DNA from 4 places in the Variovorax glacialis genome. Region 3 is predicted to be linked to each of the others. Evidence: predicted binding sites of a transcription regulator. Region 3 holds the regulator's gene; each other region holds the start of a gene.
The links. Region 3 encodes sigma-54, which starts transcription at its own class of promoters, with help from an activator protein. Its sites were predicted from a motif close to TGGCANGNAANCTGCTTT; they were not measured.
Positions count from the first base shown of each region.

Region 1: ACSFBL_RS04400 (methanol/ethanol family PQQ-dependent dehydrogenase) is a predicted target of sigma-54. The motif match lies at 4,093-4,110, and genes of this name have one in related genera.
Region 2: ACSFBL_RS08555 (transglutaminase family protein) is a predicted target of sigma-54. The motif match lies at 1,403-1,420, and genes of this name have one in related genera.
Region 4: ACSFBL_RS11515 (isopenicillin N synthase family dioxygenase) is a predicted target of sigma-54. The motif match lies at 3,041-3,058, and genes of this name have one in related genera.

Region 1 is NZ_JBPJZT010000002.1:13,712-19,391, forward strand. It holds gene ACSFBL_RS04380 (ABC transporter permease) at 1-781, opposite strand, end outside; gene ACSFBL_RS04385 (type 1 periplasmic-binding domain-containing protein) at 847-2,025, opposite strand; gene ACSFBL_RS04390 (PQQ-dependent catabolism-associated beta-propeller protein) at 2,022-3,011, opposite strand; gene ACSFBL_RS04395 (ABC transporter ATP-binding protein) at 3,041-3,754, opposite strand; gene ACSFBL_RS04400 (methanol/ethanol family PQQ-dependent dehydrogenase) at 4,206-5,680, shown strand, end outside.
Region 2 is NZ_JBPJZT010000003.1:896-6,575, forward strand. It holds gene ACSFBL_RS08550 (DNA internalization-related competence protein ComEC/Rec2) at 1-1,373, opposite strand, end outside; gene ACSFBL_RS08555 (transglutaminase family protein) at 1,475-4,969, shown strand; gene ACSFBL_RS08560 (circularly permuted type 2 ATP-grasp protein) at 5,061-5,680, shown strand, end outside.
Region 3 is NZ_JBPJZT010000017.1:8,550-14,229, reverse strand. It holds gene ACSFBL_RS29350 (CHAT domain-containing protein) at 1-1,408, shown strand, start outside; gene ACSFBL_RS29345 (RNA polymerase factor sigma-54) at 1,430-3,016, opposite strand; gene lptB (LPS export ABC transporter ATP-binding protein) at 3,138-3,914, opposite strand; gene lptA (lipopolysaccharide transport periplasmic protein LptA) at 3,929-4,618, opposite strand; gene ACSFBL_RS29330 (thiol:disulfide interchange protein DsbA/DsbL) at 4,746-5,393, opposite strand; gene ACSFBL_RS29325 (SPOR domain-containing protein) at 5,476-5,680, opposite strand, start outside.
Region 4 is NZ_JBPJZT010000003.1:603,486-609,165, forward strand. It holds gene ACSFBL_RS11505 (pyridoxal-phosphate-dependent aminotransferase family protein) at 1-813, shown strand, start outside; gene ACSFBL_RS11510 (hypothetical protein) at 946-1,887, opposite strand; gene ACSFBL_RS11515 (isopenicillin N synthase family dioxygenase) at 1,884-2,924, opposite strand; guanidine-I (ykkC/yxkD leader) riboswitch at 3,237-3,338, shown strand; gene ACSFBL_RS11520 (putative urea ABC transporter substrate-binding protein) at 3,404-4,477, shown strand; gene ACSFBL_RS11525 (ABC transporter permease) at 4,514-5,332, shown strand; gene ACSFBL_RS11530 (ABC transporter ATP-binding protein) at 5,325-5,680, shown strand, end outside.

The DNA.
Region 1 (5,680 bases), on a different contig from region 3:
CCCGCTTCGTCAATCCGCCGAAACCGCGCTGCGGGTCGTAGCCCCAGCAGGCGAGCACGAAGAACACCGCCAGGCAGCCCAGCACGATCCAGGGCGCCTCGCCCGGGTCCTTGCCGTACAGCGCAAAGCGGATCCACTCGACGGCATGGGTGAAGGGATTGAATCGCGCCAGCTGGTAGACCCATTCGGCGCCCGACTCCCTCAGCTTCCACAGCGGGTATAGCGCCGTCGACATGAAGTACATCGGGAAGATGACGAAGTTCATCGTGCCGGCGAAGTTCTCGAGCTGCTTGATGTGCACCGACAGCAGCAGGCCGAGCGCACCGAGCATCAGCGCGCCGCAGACAAGCGCCAGCAAGGCATGCAGCCCGCCCAGCGAAAGAAGCGGCAGGTCGGTGCCGACCAGGATCGCGACGATCACGAAGGCCAGCGCCTGCAGGACCGACAACAGCGCCGTCGCGCAGAGCTTGCAGAACAGCAGCCACGCGCGCGGCAGGGGCGCCGTGAGCAGCAGGCGCATCAGGCCCATTTCGCGGTCGTAGACCATCGCGAGCGACGACTGCATTCCGTTGAACAGCAGCACCATGCCCACCAGGCCCGGCGCGATGTACACGTCATAGGGGATGTAGGTGTCGTAGGGCTCGACGATCGCGACGCCGAACACGTTGCGAAAGCCCGCCGCGAACACCGCGAGCCACAGCAGCGGGCGCACCAGTGCCGACACCAGCCGGCCGGTCTGCTGCGAAAACTTGAGAAGTTCGCGCATCACGATCGCCTGCATGGCCTGCAGCGCGTGCGCAACCCCGCGGCGCGGCGCAAGGTCCGCCTCGACGGTCTCGACGGGAATCAGCGCGTCGTCTTGCATCGCTTCTCCGGGGCGTCCGCGCCCAGTGTGTCCAGCACGTTGGTCGGGTGCAGCAGGCCATCGACCGGCGCCTGCGAGATCACGCCCTGGCCGTCAGTGAGGAGCACGGTCTGGCGCAGTTGCCCATCCCATAGGCGGAAGGTCAGGGTCGTGCCCTTGGAGCCATCGATCGGCGTCTTGGCGAGCGCCTGGGCCCAGGCGGCCGCGGGCCCTTTCGGGGCCGCGATGGCGGCCGCTACCAGTGCCTTGCCCGCCATCCACGCCGACCAGTCGCTGTCGGTCATGGGCCGGCCGACCGCCTTGGCGAACCGGCGCGACACCTGGGGGGCGCCGTAACGCTCGAACTCCGCCTGCCACGCCAGCGCCACCAGCCCCGCATCGCCCACCACCGGGCGGGGCAGCACGATCCGATAGGGCAGCCCGCGCGCGAATTCGCCGTCGCTGTCGACCACCCACACGGCGTCGTACGTGGTGCCGGCCGTCAGCAGCAGCGGATTGGCCAGGTCGCGCTCCCGCGGATCGCCCGAGAGCTTGAAAGGCTTGGTCGCGACTACCTGCAAGCCGTAGCGCTTGATCGAGGCTTGCGCCGTCGCGGCCCGCACCTGGTCCTGTTCGCTCGGGCCGACGAGCAGCAACAACTTGCTCCACTTGCGCGACACGAGCGTCTGCGCCAGCGCGTCGGCGCGCATGCGCTCGCTCGGGATGATGTGGAACAGGCGGGCCCGGCAGTCCTGCTCGCGCAGGCGATCGGCGGGCTCGCCGACGTTGATGACCGGCAGCTTCACCGCATCGGCCACGGCCAGCGTCCAGTCCGCGGGAAGATCCGTCACGAGCACGGCGGCGCCCGCTTTCTCGGCGGCCTGCGCGGCGCTGCGTGCGGCCTCCAGCGAGCCGGCGGTCTGCTTCGACAGCGTGACGGCCGCATCGACGGCCTGGAGCTCGAACTCGGCTTCGTCGAGCGCGACCTGCAGGCCGTCGCTCGCCGGCCCGTCCGGATGGCCCAGGTAGTGGCGCTCGACACGGGACCGATCGAGCCGAGCGTCCGGGTCCGGCGAGATCAGCGTGGCTTTCAACGGCGTGACGGCACACGCCGCCTGTCCCATCGACACCGGCGCCGCCAGCAGCAGCGACACGCCGACGGAGCAGGCAATCCACTTCATTCGACCACCACCAGTCCGTAAGGCACGCGGCCGACCGGGATGCTCTTGATCGGCTTGGCCGCGGCGACGTCGACCACGGTGACGTCATCGCTCAGGCCGTTGACGACATACAAGCGGGCTTCGGCCTTGTCGAGCGTGACGTTCCAGGCGCGTTTGCCGACCAGCACGAGATTCGTGACCTTGCGCTGCGGCACGTCGACGAAAGCGACGTGGTTGGCCCGGCCCAGCGCGACGAAGGCCCGCTTGCCGTCGCGCGATATCTGGATGCCGACCGGCGTGATGTCCTCGCTGCGCGCGCCCTTGACCTCGAACTTCAGGTTGCCGACCACGTTGCGCGTGGCCGTGTCGATGATGCTGACGCTGGCGTCGAGTTCGTTGGTGACCCACAGTTCCTTGCCGTCGGGCGTGAAGGCCATGCGACGTGGCCGCTTGCCGACCTTCACGTTCTTGGCGATGGTGCCGCTGGCGACGTCGATGACATGCACGAGGCTCGCGACTTCGGAGGTGACGTACAGCGTCTTGCCGTCCGCGCTCACCTTCACGCCTTCGGGTTCCTTGCCGACCTTGATCGACTTGAGCACCTTGCCGCTCATCGCATCGACGAAGCTGACCGCGCCCTCGTCCTCGTTGGACACGTAGATGGTCTTGCCGTCCGGCGACAGATCGAAAGCCTCGGGTTCGTCGCCGAGCGGAATGCGGCGCACCGACTTGCCGGTTGCAGGGTCGATCACATCGGCGGCGTTCGACTCGCTGCAGGCCAGCATGATCAGGCGGTCCGCCGTGAGCTGGATGTGCCGCCCCCGGTTGCAGGTCGGGATGGTGCCCTTGACGGTGAGCGTCGCGAGGTCGATCAGGGTGACGACCTTGTCCTTCTCGCTCGTCACGTAGGCAGTGCCTTGCGCCAGCGCGGCGGTGCCGAGGCACAACGCCGACAGGAGCGCAGCGGAACGGGCTGCATGTTTCAGGACCTGGGCAACTTCATTCATCTCGGTATGTCTCCTGCTCTGATCTGACGTCAACTCGTGCGCGCGATGAAACCCGCTTCCAGCGTCGATGCGCCCAGCGCCTGCGTCACCTCGGCCGGCGTGCCGTCGGCCAGGAGTTCGCCCTTGTGCAGCACCAGGACGCGGTCGGCGCCTTCTGCTTCCTCGACCCGATGCGTGGCCCACAGCACGCAGACGCCGCGCTCCTGCACGTTCGCATGGAGCGCGCGCATCAGGTCCTGGCGCGACTTCGGGTCGAGTCCCACCGTGGCTTCATCCATCAGCAGCACGGAGGGTCGATGCAGCAATGCACGCACAAGTTCCACCTTGCGTCGATTGCCGCCGGACAGTTCGCGCACCTTGCGATCGAGGTCCGCGTCGATGCCGAGTTGCGCGCAGCCGGCCTCGATGCGGGACGCCGCGAGCCGCCGCGGCAGGCCGTGCAGGTCGGCCTGGAAGAGCAAGTTCCTGCGAATGCCGAGATCGAGATCGAGGGACATCTGCTGAAACACCACGCCGATATGACGCAGCGCAGCAGTCGCCGAATTGCGCAGCGAGTGACCGGCGACTTCGACCTCGCCTTCGTCGGCCGCGAACAGGCCGGTGAGCACCTGGAACAGCGTCGACTTGCCTGCGCCATTGGGTCCCAGCAGGGCCACGAACTGACCTGACGCCAGGCTGAGTGAAAGGCCATTCAGCGCCGTCCGCGCGCCGTAGCGCTTGGTCAGGCCGGTGGTCCGAAGCATGGTCGTCGATAGAGTCGTCTGTGGCATGAATGCTTCGAGCATGCAATACACGCGCCCACCGGCGCAAGCGGGTTGCGCCCTGCGTCGGTCCATGCTCGGCGCTGCGACGTCTTCCGGTGAAACACTCTGTGTCGAAAGTGGTTGACACAATTTCGACGCAGCCGTGTCCCCTGAATACTTCAGTGCGCCTTGCCGGCCACGCGGAGCGGGACGCCTCTGCCATCGCCCTTCGGCTGCGTCGAAACGCGCGCCCGAATGCATGTCATCGCTAGGGTTTCCCCCTAACGAAAAGGCCACTTCGGACGACTCCAGACACCCGTGAAAGCACCCTCGCCAGCGGGCGCGCATCTTGCATTTAGTGTCGTCGCCGGCTTCATTGCGTCGCACGGCACGCGCCCTGTCGGAGGTTCCGTTCGGGCGGGCTCTGTTGAATCAGAACAAGGAGACTTCGATGCGAATTTCCGGGTATTTCCACGAACGCCTCTGCCGCTGTCTGGCCGTGGCGCTACTTGCGGTGCCAGCACTGGCATTCGCGAATGCCGACGTCGAGAAAAATATCGCCAACTCGAAGAACTGGGCGATGCAGGCTGGGGACATGTACAACCAGCGCTACAGCAAGCTGAAGCAGATCAACACCGGCAATGTCGGCAAGATGCAGGTCGCGTGGACCTTCTCCACCGGCGTGCTGCGCGGACATGAAGGTTCGCCGCTGGTCATCGACAACATGATGTACCTGCACTCGCCCTTCCCCAACAAGGTCTTCGCGATCGATCTCGACACGCAGAAGATCGTGTGGAAGTACGAGCCCAAGCAGGACCCGGCCGTGATCCCGCAGATGTGCTGCGACACGGTGAACCGCGGCGTCGCGTATGCCGAAGGCAAGATCTTCCTGCAGCAGGCCGACAGCAACCTCGTCGCGCTCGATGCCAAGACGGGCAAGGTCGTCTGGACCGTGAAGAACGGGGATCCGAAGCTGGGCGCCGTGAACACCAACGCGCCGCACGTCTTCAAGGACAAGGTCATCACCGGCATCAGCGGCGGCGAATGGGGCGTGCGCGGCTTCCTCGCGGCCTACGACATCAACTCCGGCAAGCAGGTCTGGAAGGCCTACAGCACGGGGCCGGATGCCGAGATGCTGATGGACCCCGACAAGACCATGACCTGGACCGACGGCAAGATGGCGCCGGTCGGCAAGGACTCTTCGCTGAAGACCTGGCAGGGCGACCAGTGGAAGCTCGGCGGCGGCACCACCTGGGGCTGGTACAGCTACGACAAGGCCCTCAACACGGTGTTCTACGGCACCGGCAATCCGTCGACCTGGAACCCCTCGCAACGCCCTGGCGACAACAAGTGGTCCATGACCATCTTCGCGCGTGACGTCGACACCGGCATGGCCAAGTGGGCCTACCAGATGACGCCATTCGACGAGTGGGACTTCGACGGCATCAACGAGATGATCCTGGCCGACATCGACGTGAAGGGCAAGCCCACCAAGGCGCTCGTGCACTTCGACCGCAATGGCTTCGGCTACACGCTGGACCGCACGACCGGCGCGCTGCTCGTGGCAGAAAAGTACGACCCGCAAGTGAACTGGGCCACCAAGGTCGACATGAAGACCGGCCGCCCGCAAGTGGTGTCCAAGTACTCCACCGCGCAGAACGGAGCGGACGTCAACAGCAAGGGCATCTGCCCGGCAGCGCTCGGCTCCAAGGACCAGCAGCCGGCCTCCTTCGATCCGGAAACCAAGCTCTTCTACGTGCCGACGAACCACGTCTGCATGGACTATGAGCCGTTCAAGGTCGAGTACACCGCCGGTCAACCCTACGTCGGCGCCACGCTCTCGATGTTCCCGGCGCCGGGAAGCCACGGCGGCATGGGCAACTACATCACCTGGAACGCAGGCACCGGCAAGATCGTGCAGAGCCA
Region 2 (5,680 bases), on a different contig from region 3:
AGCGGCGTGACGACCAGCGTGACCCAGGGAATCGCCACCCCGTTCGCCAGCAGGCCGACAACCGAGACTTGCTGGAAGAGCAGCAAGGTCAGCGGCGTCAGCGCCAGCGTGACGACCCATTGCTCGCGCCAGACGCGGGCCAGCCGGCTTCCGATGCCGGGACGATCGCCCGGGGGCGATTCGGCATTAGCCGCGAAGAGCACCCCCACCGCCACGAAGCTCAACCAGAAACCCGGCTGCGTCAACGCCCACGGATCGAGCGCCACCACGACCGCGCAGGCACAAAGCCAGACGAAGGGCCAGGGCCAGCGACGCCCCGTCAGGCGCAGCAGGCCGACGGCCGCGAGCATCCAGACCGTGCGCTGGGAAGGCACACCCCAGCCGCTGAAGATGGCGTACAGCGCCGCCAGCAGCACGCCGCCGACCAGCCCCGCATGCTGTGCCGGCCAGCGCAGCATCAGACGGCCGCTGCGCCGCCACAGGGCATCCACCACCAGCGCGGCCAGCCAGGCGAACATCGTGATGTGGAGACCGGAGATCGCCATCAGGTGGGCGACGCCGGTCGCGCGGAAGACGTTCCAGTCGGCACGATCGATCGCGCCCTGGTCGCCGGTGACCAGCGCGGCGATGACGCCCGACAGGCGCGGGTCGGCCACCCGTTCTACGATCGCATCGCGCACGGACTCCCGCATGCGCTCGACCGGGTGGTGCCAGGTCACGGCGAGGCGTTCGGGGCGCGGATCACGGGGGCCGGTCCGCACATAGCCGGTGGCATGAACGCCCTGCTCCCACAGGCGCAGTTCGTGGTCGAAGCCATGCGGATTGAGGTTGCCGTGCGGCGCCTTGAGCCGAACCGTGAGTTGCCAGCGCTCGCCCGCGTGCACAGGGCCGGGCGCTTCGCCTGCGTCGCCTCCGCCCCACAGGCCGGACCCTTCGGCATACCAGGCCAGCGACAGAACCCCGGGCACACCCGGAAGCTCGGCGGATTCGACGTCCAAGGTGAAGCGGACCGAGCCCTCGCCAGGCTGGGGCATCTGCGCGACGACGCCGACCACCCGCACGTCCCGCCCTTCGAGCGCCGCCGGCAACGCGCCATCGGCGTAGCCCACGGCACGCCAGCCCGCCAACCCGGCGCCGCCCAAGGCGCCAAGAAGCAACGCCATCGGCAAGGCGCGTCGGACCCGGCTTCCAAACGAGTGCAAGGCCAGCCAGCCAGCCAGCGCACCCGCCATGAGCCCTGCATAACCCGTCCAGGCCCAGAGCGCCGGTTGCTGCAATTGCAGCGCGGCGCCCAGCACCGAACCCGCCATGGCGGCGAAAACGACCAGGCCGGGCGATTCCCTGCCCGGCCTCACGAGAACTCCCGACCTCATGCTGCAACCTCTCCCTTAACACGGCTCTGTGGCGCGCTAATTGCTTTCCATGTCGGCTAGTATGCGTCTCACCCGAGGCACGCTCGACGCACTGAAAAATAATGTCCATTCACGCCGCGCTCCACCACGTCACTCACTACAAGTACGACCGTCCGGTGCAACTTGGGCCTCAGGTGATCCGCCTGCGTCCTGCGCCGCATTGCCGAAGTAACGTGATCTCCTATTCGCTGCGCGTCGAGCCCGAGCAGCACTTCATCAACTGGCAGCAGGATCCGTTCGCGAACTACCTGGCGCGGCTGGTCTTTCCCGAGAAGACGCGGGAATTCAAGGTCACGGTCGACCTCGTGGTCGAGATGGCGGTCTACAACCCCTTCGACTTCTTCCTGGAGCCGCAGGCCGAGAACTTCCCCTTCAAGTACACCGAGTCGCAGGCGACCGAACTCGCGCCCTACCTCGTCGTCGAGGAAGCCACACCGCTGGTCAAGGCCTACCTGGAGAAGATCGACCGCAAGGAACAGCGCACCATCGATTTCCTGGTCGGCATCAACCAGCAGGTGCAGAAGGACGTCAACTACCTGATCCGCATGGAGCCCGGCGTGCAGACGCCGGAAGAGACGCTCACCAACGGCTCCGGCTCGTGCCGCGACTCGGGCTGGCTGCTCGTGCAGCTGCTGCGCCATTGCGGGCTGGCGGCGCGCTTCGTGTCGGGCTACCTGATCCAGTTGACGCCCGACGTGAAGGCGCTCGACGGCCCCAGCGGCACCACCGTCGATTTCACCGACCTGCACGCCTGGTGCGAGGTCTTCCTGCCCGGCGCGGGCTGGATCGGTCTCGACGCCACCTCCGGCCTGCTGGCCGGCGAAGGCCACATCCCGCTGGCCTGCACGCCGACGCCATCGAGCGCCGCGCCGATCGAAGGCGTGGTGGACGATGCCGAAGTCGAGTTCGGCCATGAAATGAAGGTCACGCGCATCCACGAATCGCCGCGCGTGACCAAGCCCTACACCGAGGAGCAATGGGCCGAGGTGCTGGCATTGGGCGACGCGGTCGACAAGCGCCTGAAGGCTGGCGACGTGCGCCTCACCATGGGCGGCGAGCCGACCTACGTGGCCACCAGCGACCGCGATGCGGCCGAATGGAACACCGATGCGCTCGGCCCGACCAAGCGCGGCTACGCGACCGAACTCGTGCACAAGCTGCGCGCCGAATACGGCCAGGGCGGCTTCCTGCACTTCGGGCAGGGCAAGTGGTACCCGGGCGAGCAGTTGCCGCGCTGGGCCTTGTCGATCTTCTGGCGCGCCGACGGCGAGACGCTCTGGCACAACCCGGAGCTCTTCGCGGACGAGCGCCACCCCACGCACTACACGAGCGAGGACGCGCGCCGCTTCACCACCGTGCTCGCGCACCGCCTCGGTCTGACCGAGCGCTACATCCAGCCGGGCTACGAAGACGTCTACTACTACCTCTGGCGCGAACGCCGGTTGCCCGTCAACGTCGATCCTTTCGAGTCGAAGCTCGACGACGAGATGGAACGTGTGCGCCTGCGCCGCGTGTTCACTCAGAAGCTCGACGCGGTGATCGGCTACATGCTGCCGATCGAGGCATCCAATGCCGATTCCGATGCGCCGGCGCTGGCGGGTCCGGGCTGGAAGACCGGGCCGTGGTTCCTGCGCGACGACCGCATGTACCTGATCCCGGGCGACTCGCCGATGGGCTATCGCCTGCCACTCGACTCGCAGCCGTGGGCCAGCAAGGGCGACTACCCCTACCTCGTCGAGCGCGACCCGACCGCGCCACGCGGTGCCTTGCCGACCGGCGCGGACTTCCGTGCCCGCTACGCAGGCCCGCCGGCCGGGCCGAACGCGGACCGCAGCGCGGTGCCCTACGCCTTCGGCACGCCGCCGGTGACGGCCGCGGCGCTGCGCCTGCAGACGCCCGGCGGAGAGACCGGTGACGGAAAGGAATCCTCATCGGACCCGACGACGCCACGGATGCCGCGTCGCGGCGAGTCGGCCTACTGGGTCACGCGCACCGCGCTGTGCGTCGAAGTGCGCGACCCGCGCCGCGCCAACGGTCCTTCAGCCGAGAAGCTCGGCAGCGCCTCGGGCGTGCTGTACGTCTTCATGCCGCCGCTCGCAAGGCTGGAGGACTATCTCGACCTCGTCGCCGCCGTCGAAGCCACGGCCGAACAACTCGGCGTGAAGATCGTGATGGAAGGCTACCCGCCGCCGCGCGACCCGCGCCTCAAGATGCTGCAGGTCACGCCGGACCCGGGCGTGATCGAGGTGAACATCCACCCGGCGCACAACTGGCGCGAACTGGTCGACCACACCGAGTTCCTCTACAACGCCGCGTTCGAGACGCGCCTCTCGGCAGAAAAGTTCATGACCGACGGCCGCCACACCGGCACCGGCGGCGGCAACCACTTCGTGATGGGCGGCGCCGTGCCGACCGACAGCCCCTTCCTGCGCCGGCCCGAGCTGCTCGCGAGCCTGCTGCTGTACTGGCACAACCATCCGTCGCTCAGCTATTTGTTCTCGGGCATGTTCATCGGCCCGACCAGCCAAGCGCCGCGGGTCGACGAAGCCCGCAACGATCAGGTCTACGAGTTGGAGATCGCGCTCAAGGAGATTGCCCGCAACCGCGAGATCTACGGCCAGAACATGCCGGCCTGGCTGGTGGACCGCACGCTGCGCAACATCCTGGTCGATGTCACCGGCAACACGCACCGCAGCGAGTTCTGCATCGACAAGCTCTACTCGCCCGACTCCAGCACCGGCCGGCTGGGCCTGTTGGAGCTGCGCGCCTTCGAGATGCCGCCGCATGCGCGCATGAGCATCGCGCAGCAACTGCTGCTGCGCGCCTTCATCGCGCGCTTCTGGGACGAGCCCTACAAGGCCCCCGCCACGCGCTGGGGCACGGAGCTGCACGACCGCTTCCTGCTGCCCACCTTCGTCAAGATGGACTTCGACGACGTCATCAGCGAGATGCGGCAGGCCGGCTTCGCCTTCGACCCTAACTGGTTCGCACCGCATTTCGAATTCCGCTTCCCGCTGGTGGGGCAGGTGCAGGCGATGAGCATCGAGCTGACCTTGCGCAATGCGCTGGAGCCATGGCACGTGATGGGCGAAGAGGGCTCGGCCGGTGGCACGGTGCGCTATGTGGATTCGTCGCTGGAACGCATCGAGGTGCGCGTGACCGGCCTGAACGAAAGCCGGCACGTCATCACCGTCAACGGCAAGGTGCTGCCGCTGCAGCCGACGGGCACGGTCGGCGAGTTCGTGGCGGGCGTGCGCTACAAGGCCTGGAATCCGCCATCGGCGCTGCATCCGAGCATCGGCGCGCATGCGCCTTTGACCTTCGACATCGTCGACACGTGGATGAAGCGTTCGCTGGGCGGCTGCCAGTACTTCGTGGCCCATCCGGGCGGACGAAACTACGACACCTTCCCGGTGAACGCCTACGAGGCCGAGAGCCGGCGCCACTCGCGCTTCTCGCGCATGGGGCACACGCCGGGGCTGATGAGCACACCGCCGGCGACCATCGAGCTGGCGGGAAGCCGCGAGTTTCCGTTCACGCTGGACCTTCGTCGCTGAGGGGTGTCAAGCACATCCATTGGGACATTTCTCACGCCGCACAAGCCGGGCGCCGTGACCGCAGTGTGACAATCAACGCACCGTGGACCCAATGAACGAATCCCTCTTTGACGCACAAGCGCTGGAAGCACCTGCAGCGCTAGCGTCCGCCCTCGCCCCACCGGCTGCGCCGGGGCACTTCGATGAATTGCGTGGCGCGGCCACGCCGCAGAGCGCCTCGCGCCACGGGCCGCCTTCGCAACCCGCGCCGCTCTATGACGCGTCGTCCGTCCCACCGGCCGCACGCGTGGCCGAGGAAGGCGATGAAGCGCTCCGTGAACACGCGCCCCTCTCGCCCTCCTGGGCCGGCTTCTTCGAAAACCTCGGGGCCGGCGGCTTCGACGACTTGCCGCGCCGGGCGATCAGCCTGGAGCGGCAGATCCGAGACAACGGCGTCACCTACAACGTCTACGCCGATGCCGACGGCCCGCAGCGGCCGTGGTCGCTCGACCTGTTCCCCTTGATCGTCTCGCCCGAGAGCTGGGCGCAGGTCGAGGCCGGCGTGCAGCAGCGCGTGCGCGTGCTCGACCGTGTGTTGGCCGACGTCTACGGACCGCAGCAACTGCTGGCCGAAGGCCTGCTGCCACCGGCCCTGGTCCAGGGCCATCCGGGCTACCTGCGCGCGATGCACGGCGTGAAGCCGCCCGGCGACACCTGGCTTCACATCGCGGC
Region 3 (5,680 bases):
GGCGCAGGCGCACTTGGAGGCATTGCGCCGTGCCATCGACCCCTGGGTCAAGGCCAGGGATACGCCCGGCGAGCGCGTCGTCGAGGTGCGCAAATTGCTCACGGTGCTGCCGAATGCCACGGCGCGCAGCATCAGCGACGCGTGCCAGTCCGAGGATTACACGCACGTGCACCTGCTGGCGCACGGCGCGCCGCTACCGGGCTCGGACCGCCGCTACGGCATCGTGCTGTGCAAGGAAGGCGAGGCCGAAGAGCACGTCGTCGTCGACGGACAGAGCCTCGCGATGGCGCTCAAGAGCATGAATTCGAACGGTCGGGCGAAGCAACCGCCTACCGTGGTGAGCCTGGCGACCTGCGATTCAGGCAACGCCAGTTCGGTGCTGACGCCCGGCGGCAGCATCGCGCACGAACTGCACGCGCAGGACATTCCGTGGGTGATCGCCTCGCAGTTCCCGCTGTGGATGCGTGCGTCGAACATCGCGGCGGAGCTGCTCTACAGCGGACTGCTTGCGGGCAACGATCCGCGCTGGGTCGTGCATGAACTGCGGCAGCGCCTGCGGATCGACCTGCCGGACACCCACGACTGGGCCAGCATCGTGGTGTACGCGGCCGTCGCGCCGGACCTGGAAGCCCAGGTGGACGCCTTCCGCAGCCGGCAGACCAAGTCGAAGATGGAGGTCAAGTTCGATCGGATGGACTCCCTGGTGCGTGCCAACGAAAAGGACCCGGCACGCCGCGCCGCATCCATCAGCGCCGAGACCGCGGCCGAACTCGACCGGCTCAGCGACCAGATCCGCGTCGACCTGGCGGCCTGGCGCGACAGGCCGGTCGCGCAGCGCAATCCGAAGGAGAAGGCCGAACGCCTCGGCATGAGCGCGGCCAGCGAGAAGCGCATCGCCATCATCCACGCGCTCGTCGGCAATGTGCCCCGCAGCACGGAGGCCTATCGCAAGTCGCGCGAGTTCTACGAGGCGGCACTGAAGATCGAATCGGTCAATCACTGGGTGATGACGCAGTTCCTCTCGCTCGCGGCCATCCCCGCGCTGGCGCCGGACGACGGCGCGCTGACCGCGTTGCGCACCGAGTACGGCAAATGGTGGCTGGTGGCCTGGCAACTGGCGCAATGGCAATTGCGTACGGCCGCCATCACGGACCGGGTGTGGGCGCACGGCACGCTGGCGGAACTGGAACTGCTCAGCGCCGTCTACGGAGGCAACGCCTTCGAGCCCGGCGTCGCCAAGGATCGCATCGTCGAGCATTGCAGGCAGATTCGCGAATTGTCGACGGATTCGTTTCCGGTTCTCTCGACGCAGCGCCAGTTCAGGCGCTATGTGGATCACTGGTCGCGCATGCAGTGGGAAGGGCTGGCGCAGGCGGCGCTGGTAACGCTGGAAGGGCGCGAGGCTTGAGGCGCCTCCTTCAGACGGCCCTCAGAGCGCCTTCCGCAAATTGGCCGGCGCGATCCGCAGCGCCTCCCGGTACTTCGCCACGGTACGCCGCGCGCATTCGATGCCCTGCTCCTTGAGCATCTCGGAGATCTGGCTGTCCGACAGCGGTTTCTTCAGGTCCTCCGAACTCACGAACTGCTTGATCAGTGCGCGCACGGCGGTGCTCGATGCATTGCCGCCCGTTTCGGTGCCAAGCGCCGAGCCGAAGAAGTACTTGAGTTCGACCGTGCCGTAAGGCGTCGCCATGTACTTGGCGGTGGTCACGCGGCTGATGGTGGATTCGTGCAACCCGAGTTCGTCGGCGATCTCGCGCAGCACCAGCGGGCGCATGGCGAGTTCACCGTGCACAAAGAAGCTCTTCTGCCGCTCGACGATGGCGTTGGACACACGAAGGATGGTGTCGAAGCGCTGCTGGATGTTCTTGATGAACCAGCGTGCCTCCTGCAGGCGTTGCGACAGCGCCTGGCTGCCCTCGCCCTTGTGCTGCTTCAGCGCGCCGGCATAGATGTCGTGCACGCGCAGGCGCGGCATGACTTCGGGGTTGAGCATCACGCGGAACTTGGTGTTGGTGCCATTGCCGACGCGCGTGACGATCACGTCGGGCACGACCACGTTGCGCTCCACATCAACGAAGCGGCGCCCCGGCTTGGGCTCCAGCCTGGCGATGAGCTGCAGGGCGGCGCGCACTTCCTCTTCGTTGCTTCGCGTCAGCGTGGCCAGGCGCTTGAAGTCGCGGCGGGCGAGCAGCTCCATCGGCTGCTTGCAGATCGCGATCGCCGTCTTGCGCACCTGCGCCTCGTCATCGCTCTCGTCCTCGTCGGCGAGGGCGCGCAGCTGGATGGTCAGGCATTCGCCCAGGCTGCGCGCACCGACACCGGCCGGCTCCAGGCTCTGCAGCAGGCCGAGCGCGACCTGGAAGTGGTGCACGAGGTCGTCGAACTGGTCGTTGTCGTCGCCCGCGAGGCCCGACGCCAGGGCGGGCAGCGAGTCTTCGAGGTAGCCGTCCTCGTTGAGGGACTCGATCAGGAAGCGCAGCGCCGCCCGATCGGTTTCGCTCAGGCGCAATCCGAGTGCCTGCCGGTGCAGGAAGGACTGCAGCGACTCCTGGCTGCGCGCGAGTTCGGCCGCGTCCGTGCGCTCGTCGTCGCCGAGGTTGTTGGCGCGCGCCGGGGCGTCGCCGCCCCATTCGCTGTCGTCGGGCGCGAGGTCGATGGTGCCGTCGCCCTCCCAGTCGGGCTCGCCGTCGGCCGTGTCCGCCGTGGCGACTTCGGCTTCGCTGGTGGCAGCGACGGCGACTTCCGGGGCGGACGCCGACGGACCGGGCGCGAAATCACCCTCGCCATCGGCAAACCGGTCGTCGTCGCGAACAGGCGCATCGGCTGTCTCCAGCCCGAACTCCTCACGCGTAGCCTCTTCGGCCGTCCGCTCCAAGAACGGGTTGTCGTCCAGCATCTGCTCGACTTCCTGCGTCAGCTCAAGCGTGGAAAGCTGCAACAGCCGGATCGACTGCTGGAGCTGAGGCGTCAAAGCGAGATGCTGCGAAACCCGCAGCGACAAACCCTGCTTCATGGAAATAACGAAACCCTCTGGCCCAAAAGGCCGCCGCGCCCGGCCGCCCGTAGCGGCCGGCCTGCCCCCGGCAGGGGGTAGGCGAAGCACGAAGTGCGGAGCCTGGGGGCGAGCAACATGTTCACATCCGGAAATGTTCGCCGAGGTACACGCGTCGCACCTCGGCGTTGTCGACGATCTCGGCCGGCGTACCTTGTGCCAGGACATGCCCGTCGCTGATGATGAAAGCGTGATCGCAGATGCCCAGCGTCTCGCGCACGTTGTGGTCGGTGATCAGCACGCCGATGCCGCGTTCCTTCAGGAAATTGATGATCCGCTGGATCTCGATCACGGCGATCGGGTCGATGCCGGCGAAGGGTTCGTCGAGCAGGATGAAGCGCGGCTGCGTGGCCAGGGCGCGGGCGATTTCGACCCGGCGACGCTCGCCGCCGGACAAGGACAGGGCGGGCGAATCGCGCAGGTGGTCCACCCGCAGGTCGGCCAGCAGTTCGGTGAGGAGTTCCTCGATTCGCTGCTTCGACAGCGAAACCGGCCGACCGCTGGCGTCGGGCTCGCGTTGCAGTTCGAGCACGGCGCGGACGTTCTCCTCGACCGTGAGCTTGCGGAAGATCGATGCCTCCTGGGGAAGGTAGCTCAGGCCCATGCGCGCGCGGCGGTGGATCGGCATGTGCGCGATAGGCTCGCCGTCGATGGTGATGTCGCCGGCATCGGCCCGCACCAGGCCGACGATCATGTAGAAGGAGGTGGTCTTGCCGGCGCCGTTGGGGCCCAGCAGGCCGACGACTTCGCCCTTCTGCACGCCCAGCGACACGTCCTTGACGACCTTTCGGCTGCCATAGCTCTTCTGGAGCCCGCGCGCCTCGAGGCGGCTGCCCGGCGCGCCTGCGCCCTCGCTCATGCCTGCGGTTTCGATCACTTCTTGGCCTCTCCGCCCAGGGTGGTGGTGGCGCGCAACCCGGTGCCCGGTGCGGGGGCGGGTGCGGGCGCGGCGGCGGCCGGTTTTCCGCCGACGGCGGGTGCAGCCGGCGCGGCCTTGGGGGTGAGGATCGCCTTGACGCGACCACCCGGCTGGGTCGCCACGCCGGCGTTGGGCGGCAGCGAAGACCCGTTGACCGAGAAGGTGTCGTTGCTCTGGTCGTAGACGATCAGCGGTCCGCTGCTCTCGTCGTTGGGTGTCGCCCCGATCAGCCGGCGCATCACCGCGCGGCGGATGAACTTCACGTTGTCGGCACGGCTGTCGTATTCGATGACTTCGCCCTCGCCCTCGATCCACTCGTCAGGACCCGAGTCACGTTTCTGCTTGTAATAGGCCAGCTTGCCGGGTGCCGCGGTCACGACGCCGTATTGATAGCCCTCGGGATCCTGCCGAACGTCGATCTTGTCGCCACGGATGACGATCGTGCCCTTGGTCACCACGACGTTGCCCGTGAAGACGCTGGTCTGCTTGAGATCGTCGTAGCGCATCGAGTCCGCCTCGATGTTCATCGGCTTGGCGCGATCGGCCTTCTCCGCGTGCGCGCCCGATGCGAGCCCGGCCAGCGTCAAGGCGAGAAGCAGTCCACGGGCGAGTTGGCGAAAGGGAGATGAAGGTGGCGAGATCATAGAGGCACGAAACTTGCTCTGCATTGTATGCGGCCGGCGGATTCGGTCTGGACGCGCTCCGACAAAAAAAGCCCGCCGAAGCGGGCTTCACGTACGGACGGACGGATGGCCGGACCACCCGGCGCGTTCAACCCTTGTGGGCTTCGCCGATGAGGAAATCGACGGCCTGCAGGGCACGGTCGAGCGAACCGGCGGTATCGCCGTCCACGTACCAGCGGCCGGCCACGCCGAGCGCCGGCACGCCGGCGACCTGGTAGTCGCTGGTGAGCTGGGCAGCGCGCTTTGCCTTGCCGGAGACCGAGAAGGACTTGAACAGCTCGGCGAACTTCTTGGCGTCGAGGCCCGGCTGCTTTTCGACCCACGCGAGGATGGCCGCGTCGCCGGTCATCGGCACACGCTCCTTGTGAATCGCATTGAAGATCTTCAGCTGGAACTCGTCGACCTTGCCCATTGCTTCGAGCGTGTAGTACAGGCGCTGCTTGGCTTCGGTGTCGTTGCCGACGAAGGGGACCGGAATCCGCTTGAAATTGACGTACGGGGGCAGTTTCTTGACCCAGGCTTCGAGCTGCGGCTCGAAGGCCGCGCAATGCGGGCAGTTGTACGAGAAGAACTCGACCACCTCGACCTTGCCGGCCGGCGTGTCGACCGGCGCCGGCTTGCCGAGCACGATGTAGTCGGTGCCGGCCTTGGGCGGGCGTTGCTGGGCGTGCAAGGGAGCCACGAGCGGAAGAAGGCCCAGCGAGGCAGCGGCCAGCGAAAAGTCACGACGTTTCATTAAGAGGTTCTCCTGTCGGCTGAAAGAGCCCGCGCTTCGGGATGGAGTTCCCCGAGGGCGCGAAGTAAAGATAGGTGAAGGTTCAGCGCTGGACGCGGACCAGGGCCGATTCGAGGCCGCCGCTGTCGAGCCGCTCCTTGAGTTGATCGGCATCGTCCTTCTTGTTGAACGGACCTGCGCGCACGCGATAGACGGTGCGGCCGGCCTGCTCGCGCTCGGTCACGCGGGCTTCCACGCCCATCAGCGACAGCTTGGCGCGCTGCGCCTCGGCGTCTTCGGACGTGCGA
Region 4 (5,680 bases), on a different contig from region 3:
GAACGACTCAGGGCGCAGAAGTACGACGTGCTGACCCTGGTGCAGGGCGAAACTTCCAACACGGTCCATAACAGGGATCTCCAGGCGATCGCCGCGGTGGCAAAGGCCCATGGTTGCCTCGTCATCGTCGACGCGGTGTGCACGCTCAGCACGATGCCGCTGCACATGGACGACTGGCAGATCGACGCCGTCATCACCGGCGGACAGAAAGGCTTGTCGTCCATCCCCGGCGTGTCCCTGCTCGCCTTCTCGCAGGCAGCCTGGGAGCGGATCGAGCGCCGCGACGGCAGCATGCCGCACTGGTGCCTCGATGCGAGGCTCGCGGACAAGTTCTGGAACCAGAACTCGTACCACTACACCGCCCCGGTTTCCGGCATCCTGGCCATCCACGAGGCGCTTCGACTGGTGTGCGAGGAGACATTGCCGACCCGCTTCCTCCGGCACACGGTGTGCTCGGAAGCGCTCCAGGCGGGCATTGAAGCTATGGGCCTCTCGCTCCTCGTCGACAAACCCTCACGGCTCAACTCGGTCATCGGGATCAACCTGCCCGACAACGTGGATGCCGATCGGGCGAGAACCTACATGTCCCGCACGCACAAGGTCGAGATATCCGGCTCCTTCGGCTTGAACATCCTGCGCATCGGACAGATGGGAGAGCAATGCAGGGAGCACAACCTCTTCAGGACGCTCCATGCGTTCGGGCTGAGCCTGGAGGCGAACGGAGCCTCTCTCAACGTGCCGGCGGGCATGGCCACGCTGGAGCGCATGCTCTCGGAGCGCGGAGAGAGACCTCGCCAGACGCTCAGCGTCTAGCGGCCCGCCTCTGTCGCGCGGCGCGGAACAGGTCAAGCAGCAGCAAGGCGAGACCGGTCCGGCCGCAGCAGGGAAACACATCCTGGGTGGTCACAGGCGTCGTGCGGGTCATGCGATACATGGGGTATGCCTTCAGATCAGTGAGCGCGTGTAGCGATCGAGGGTTGCGAATTCACGGGCGCGCCAGGCCTGCCCCGAGGCCGTCTGCAGCGTGACTTGAGGCCACGAGAACGCGGGCTCGATGACATCGACCGCGAAGCACCGCTCCGAGGCCAGACCCTCTCGCACGACGACTTGGCGCACCGTCCCGTCGGCATCGAGACTGAAGCCATCGAGCGCGAAGATCTCCTCGCCCACGCGGCCGGGGCATGTCGAGTGCGTGACGCGGAAGCCGTCCTGCACCGAGCCTTGCGCCATCGAGGTCTCGAAGTCCATCAATCGGCTCAGCGCCTGCCCGTTCCCGACCTCCGCCAGAACCTGCTGAACCAGCGACTCGCCCGGAGACGGTTCTTCCGGACGGCCAAGCACGAGACCTGCATGGTCTCCGCTCACGATCAGGCCACCGCCACGGTGGAGCAGCCGCCCGCTGCCGACTTCGCGCTCCTCGATCAGACGCAGCCCGACCAGCGGACCCGGCGCCGACGGCTGCAAGCGCCAGTCCTCGACGTAGGCACCGCTGGGCGCTAACTCCACCATGCAATTGCCGACCCTGCGCAATGGTGCGGGCTCGGGCCATCGATCGTGCAGTTGCAGCGCGGTCGGTTCACGCCACACCAGCTGCTCGCCATCCCATATGGACTGCGCCACCCAACCCTCGCAGTTGGCCAGCACCTGCAGTTCGGCCGCAGAGTATTCGGCCCACGGCTTTGCAGACGCCGGCAGCTCGTCGTCGCGCGGAATCCGCAGGTCGATGGAGAAGTTGCGGCTCTGCAGCCAGAACACCTGCGTCTCGGTGTCGCTCGTTCCGTCGGCGAAGGCGATGCAGTGGCGCCGGTAGAGCCCCATCATCCATTCCGGCACATGTTGCGACGGGCGCCGAAGGTGCATCTCGATGAGTTCGCGGAGTTGCATCATTGCACCGCCTCTGCCTTCCGGCCGAAGCTGTCGACCTTCCGGGCGCCGTCGGGCAGCTTCATCTCGCCGCGTGCGATCCGCTGCTTCAGGTAGGTGAAGGTCTGCTGCGTCTGCGCATGGATGTGCTCGCCGCACACCAGCGGGGCGTAGGGGCTCGGCCCCTCTTCCGCAGGCCGGGGCACGATCGGTTCGATGACGGTGTCATAGTCGCACGCACAGAAGAGCGGGAACGAATAACGCTCCTCCGGCACCTTGCGAACACGATGGCGTGTCGCCACGAAGGCACCGTTCGACAGCACTTCGAGCATGTCGCCGATGTTGATCACGAAGGCGCCCGGCACGACCGGTACCGGGATCCATTCGCCGGCGCCGTTGATGACCTCCAGGCCCGGCGCCGTCGGCAGCAGGATGGTGAAGCACTCGTAGTCGGTGTGCGAGCCGATCCCCTGCCCTTCCCCCCGAGGCTGCGCGTCGAAGGGATAGTGAATCAACCGCAGCTGGCTCGGTGGCTGGTTCACGTTGCGCACCAGCCGGTCTTCCTCGACGCCGAGCGCCAGCGCGAAGCCGCGGAACAGGACCTTGCTCAGCGCCAACACCTCTTCGTAATAGGCGCTGACGTCTTCCCTGAACCCGGGCATGTCCGGCCAACGGTTCGGGCCGAGCAAGGGCTTGCGTCCTTGCGCAGGCTGGAAGTCGAACCCGACGTCGTAGGCCTCCTTGCGGTCGACGACGTTCTCGCTGAAGCGCTCCTCGCCTTCGGGCACATAGCCGCTGTGGTTCGACGAATCGCCGATGTAGTGGCGCATCTTCTCGTCGATCGGTTGCGCGAAGTAGGACTTCGCCCGGGCGATCAATGCCGCGATGCGCGACGCGCTGACGCGATGGCCAGTGAGATAGAAGAACCCCGCATCGCGTGCGGCCTGACCGAGTCGTTCGGCCGCTTCCTGGCGCTCTCGAAGGTCGGCGGAATAGAGCGCGGAAATATCGACCACGGGCAAGACCTGGAAGGCCGTGTGTTTGGCTTGGGCACCTGGCACCTTGAACTCCTTTGAATGAAAGTGCCTGGCCGTCCAGTCTGTCTACCCTGCATGCATTCGCATGCCATGCGGGGCCCAAGTCGTCCTGGCTCGCGGAGTGCGAGAGTGCGATGTCAAAAGCAGTTTCCGGGCCCGTGCGGTTCGCACCAATCGCGGGGCCCGCGCGGATGCGAAGCACCAATCGAGGGAGAAGGTGCGCACATGTCTCGTTAACCGGAACGCCGCGCCTCGAAATGAGGCGACAAGGCTTGGCACGAGTCCTGCTCAAGCTGTTGCGGGAGCCGGCGACAAACCGGTTGGCACGCACAATTTGCAATGGACGGCTAGGGTTCCGGTTCGCTCAACAAGCGAATGCTGGTCCGAGAGCTGTCGACCTCGGTAGGGGTTACACGGCGGGACAAAAGCCCGGGAGATGGACGCGATCGAAGGACCGCGCCGCTCCCTGGCTTTCTTGTTCCACCCTACTTGAGGATCGTCCCGTGTCAAAGATCTCCCGACTCCTGGGCTGTGCCGCCCTCTGCCTGGCAGGCATCGCCGGCATCCATTCCGCACACGCAGCGCCCCGCACCGATTTCAAGGTGTGCTCGTCCATCTACGCCGGCTTCATGCCGTGGGCCGAGGCCCAGTCGCAGGGCATCCTCGCGAGGTGGGGCAAGAAGTACGGCGTGAACATCAGCGTCGTGCAGCTCAACGACTACGTCGAATCCATCAATCAGTACACCGCCGGCAAGTTCGACGGTTGCGCCATGGCCAACATGGATGCGTTGACCATCCCGGCGGCAGGCGGCGTCGATTCGACCGCGATCATCGTGGCCGACTACTCCGACGGCAACGACGGCATCGTGATCAAGGGCAAGAACAGGAAGCTGGCCGACCTCAAGGGGCAGAGCGTGAACCTGGTCGAGTTCTCGGTCTCCCACTACTTCCTCGCGCGCGCCCTCGAATCGGTCGGCATGAGCGAGCGCGACATCAAGGTCGTCAACACCAGCGATGCGGACATCGTCGCCGCCTTCGCGACGCCATCGGTCAAGAACGCGGCGACCTGGAACCCCATGCTCGCCTCGCTCGCCGAAGGCCAGGATGCGACGCTGGTCTACACCTCGCACCAGCTGCCCGGCGAGTTGATGGACATGATGGTCGTCAACACGAAGACGCTCAACGAGAACCCAGCCTTCGGGAAGGCGCTCACCGGCGCCTGGTTCGAGATGATGTCGGTCATGTCCGCCAAGGACGAGCGCGCCACGAAATCCCTCACGGCCATGGCCAAGGCCTCGGGCACCGACCTCGCCGGGTTCAAGGCGCAGCTGTCGACCACCGCGCTCTTCTACACGCCCAAGGCGGCCCTGGAGTTCGCGACCAGCCCGGAGATGCCGAAGATCATGGGCCGCGTGGCGAAGTTCTCCTTCGAGCACGGCATCCTGGGGCAAGGCGTGAAGAGCGCCGAAGCGATCGGCATGGCCTTCGACGGCGGCGCGGTCTTTGGCAACCGCAACAACGTCAAGCTGCGCTTCGACCAAACCTACGTCCGCATGGCCGCCGAAGGCAAGCTCTAGACCGACGTCGCAATCGCAACCGCGAGGCCTTGCACCATGCGTTTCATCAATCGACGTCCCGGTCGAGGGAACTCCGTGTTCCTCCTGCTGATGCCGTTCATCCTGCTGATCGTCATCTACTTCTGCGGATCGACGGCACGACTGGCGGACAACCCGGACGACAAGCTGTTGCCGAGTGCCGCGCAGATGGCCGATGCGGTCAGGATGTACGCATTCGCCGAAGACAAGCGAACGGGCGACTACCTGCTGTGGGTGGACACGGCTGCGAGCCTGAAGCGCCTGGGGATCGCGCTCGTGATCAGCGCGGCGATCGCGTTGCTCCTCGGCATTCTTCTCGGGAGCATTCCGTTGTTCGCGGCGACTTTCTCGCCCTTCGTCACGGTGATCTCGATGATCCCGCCGCTGGCCGTGCTGCCGATTCTCTTCATCGTGTTCGGCCTGGACGAGTTGTCGAAGGTGGTGCTGATCGTGATCGGCATCACGCCGGTCATGGCGCGCGATCTTCAGCAGCGGGCCAACGAGATCCCGAGGGAAGTGTGGGTCAAGGCGCAGACCCTGGGCGCGAACAGCTGGACGCTGGTGTTGCGCGTGATCGTGCCCCAGCTCGTGCCGCGCCTGCTCGTCGCGTTGCGGCTGTCGCTGTGTTCCGCATGGCTCTTCCTCATCGCCGCGGAAGCGATCGCGTCGACGGACGGACTGGGCTACCGGATCTTCCTGGTGCGGCGCTACCTCGCCATGGACGTGATCCTGCCGTACGTGGCGTGGATCACGCTGCTGGCCTGGCTCATGGACCTGGCGCTGGCCAGCATCACGAAACGCGCCTTCCCGTGGTTCGGAGGTGCTCGCCATGCTTGAAGTACGCAACGTCTGGAAGCGCTATGGCGACCAGGTCGTGCTGGAGCGGCTGAACCTCAGCGTCAAGGAGGGCGAGTTCTGCTCGATGGTCGGCGCCTCGGGCTGCGGCAAGTCGACCTTCCTCCGGCTGCTGCTCGGCCAGGAGCAGGTCACCAAGGGCGAGCTGCTGCTGGACGGAAAGCCGCTGCCGTCCGAGCCCGACCGGCACCGGGGCGTGGTGTTCCAGCGCTACTCGGTGTTCGAGCATCTCGACGTGCTGCGCAATGTGCTCGTCGGTCTCGAACTGCCGCAATCGCCCTTCCTCGGTCGGCTTTTCGGCGCACGCCGTCGTGCCGCGCAGGACGAAGC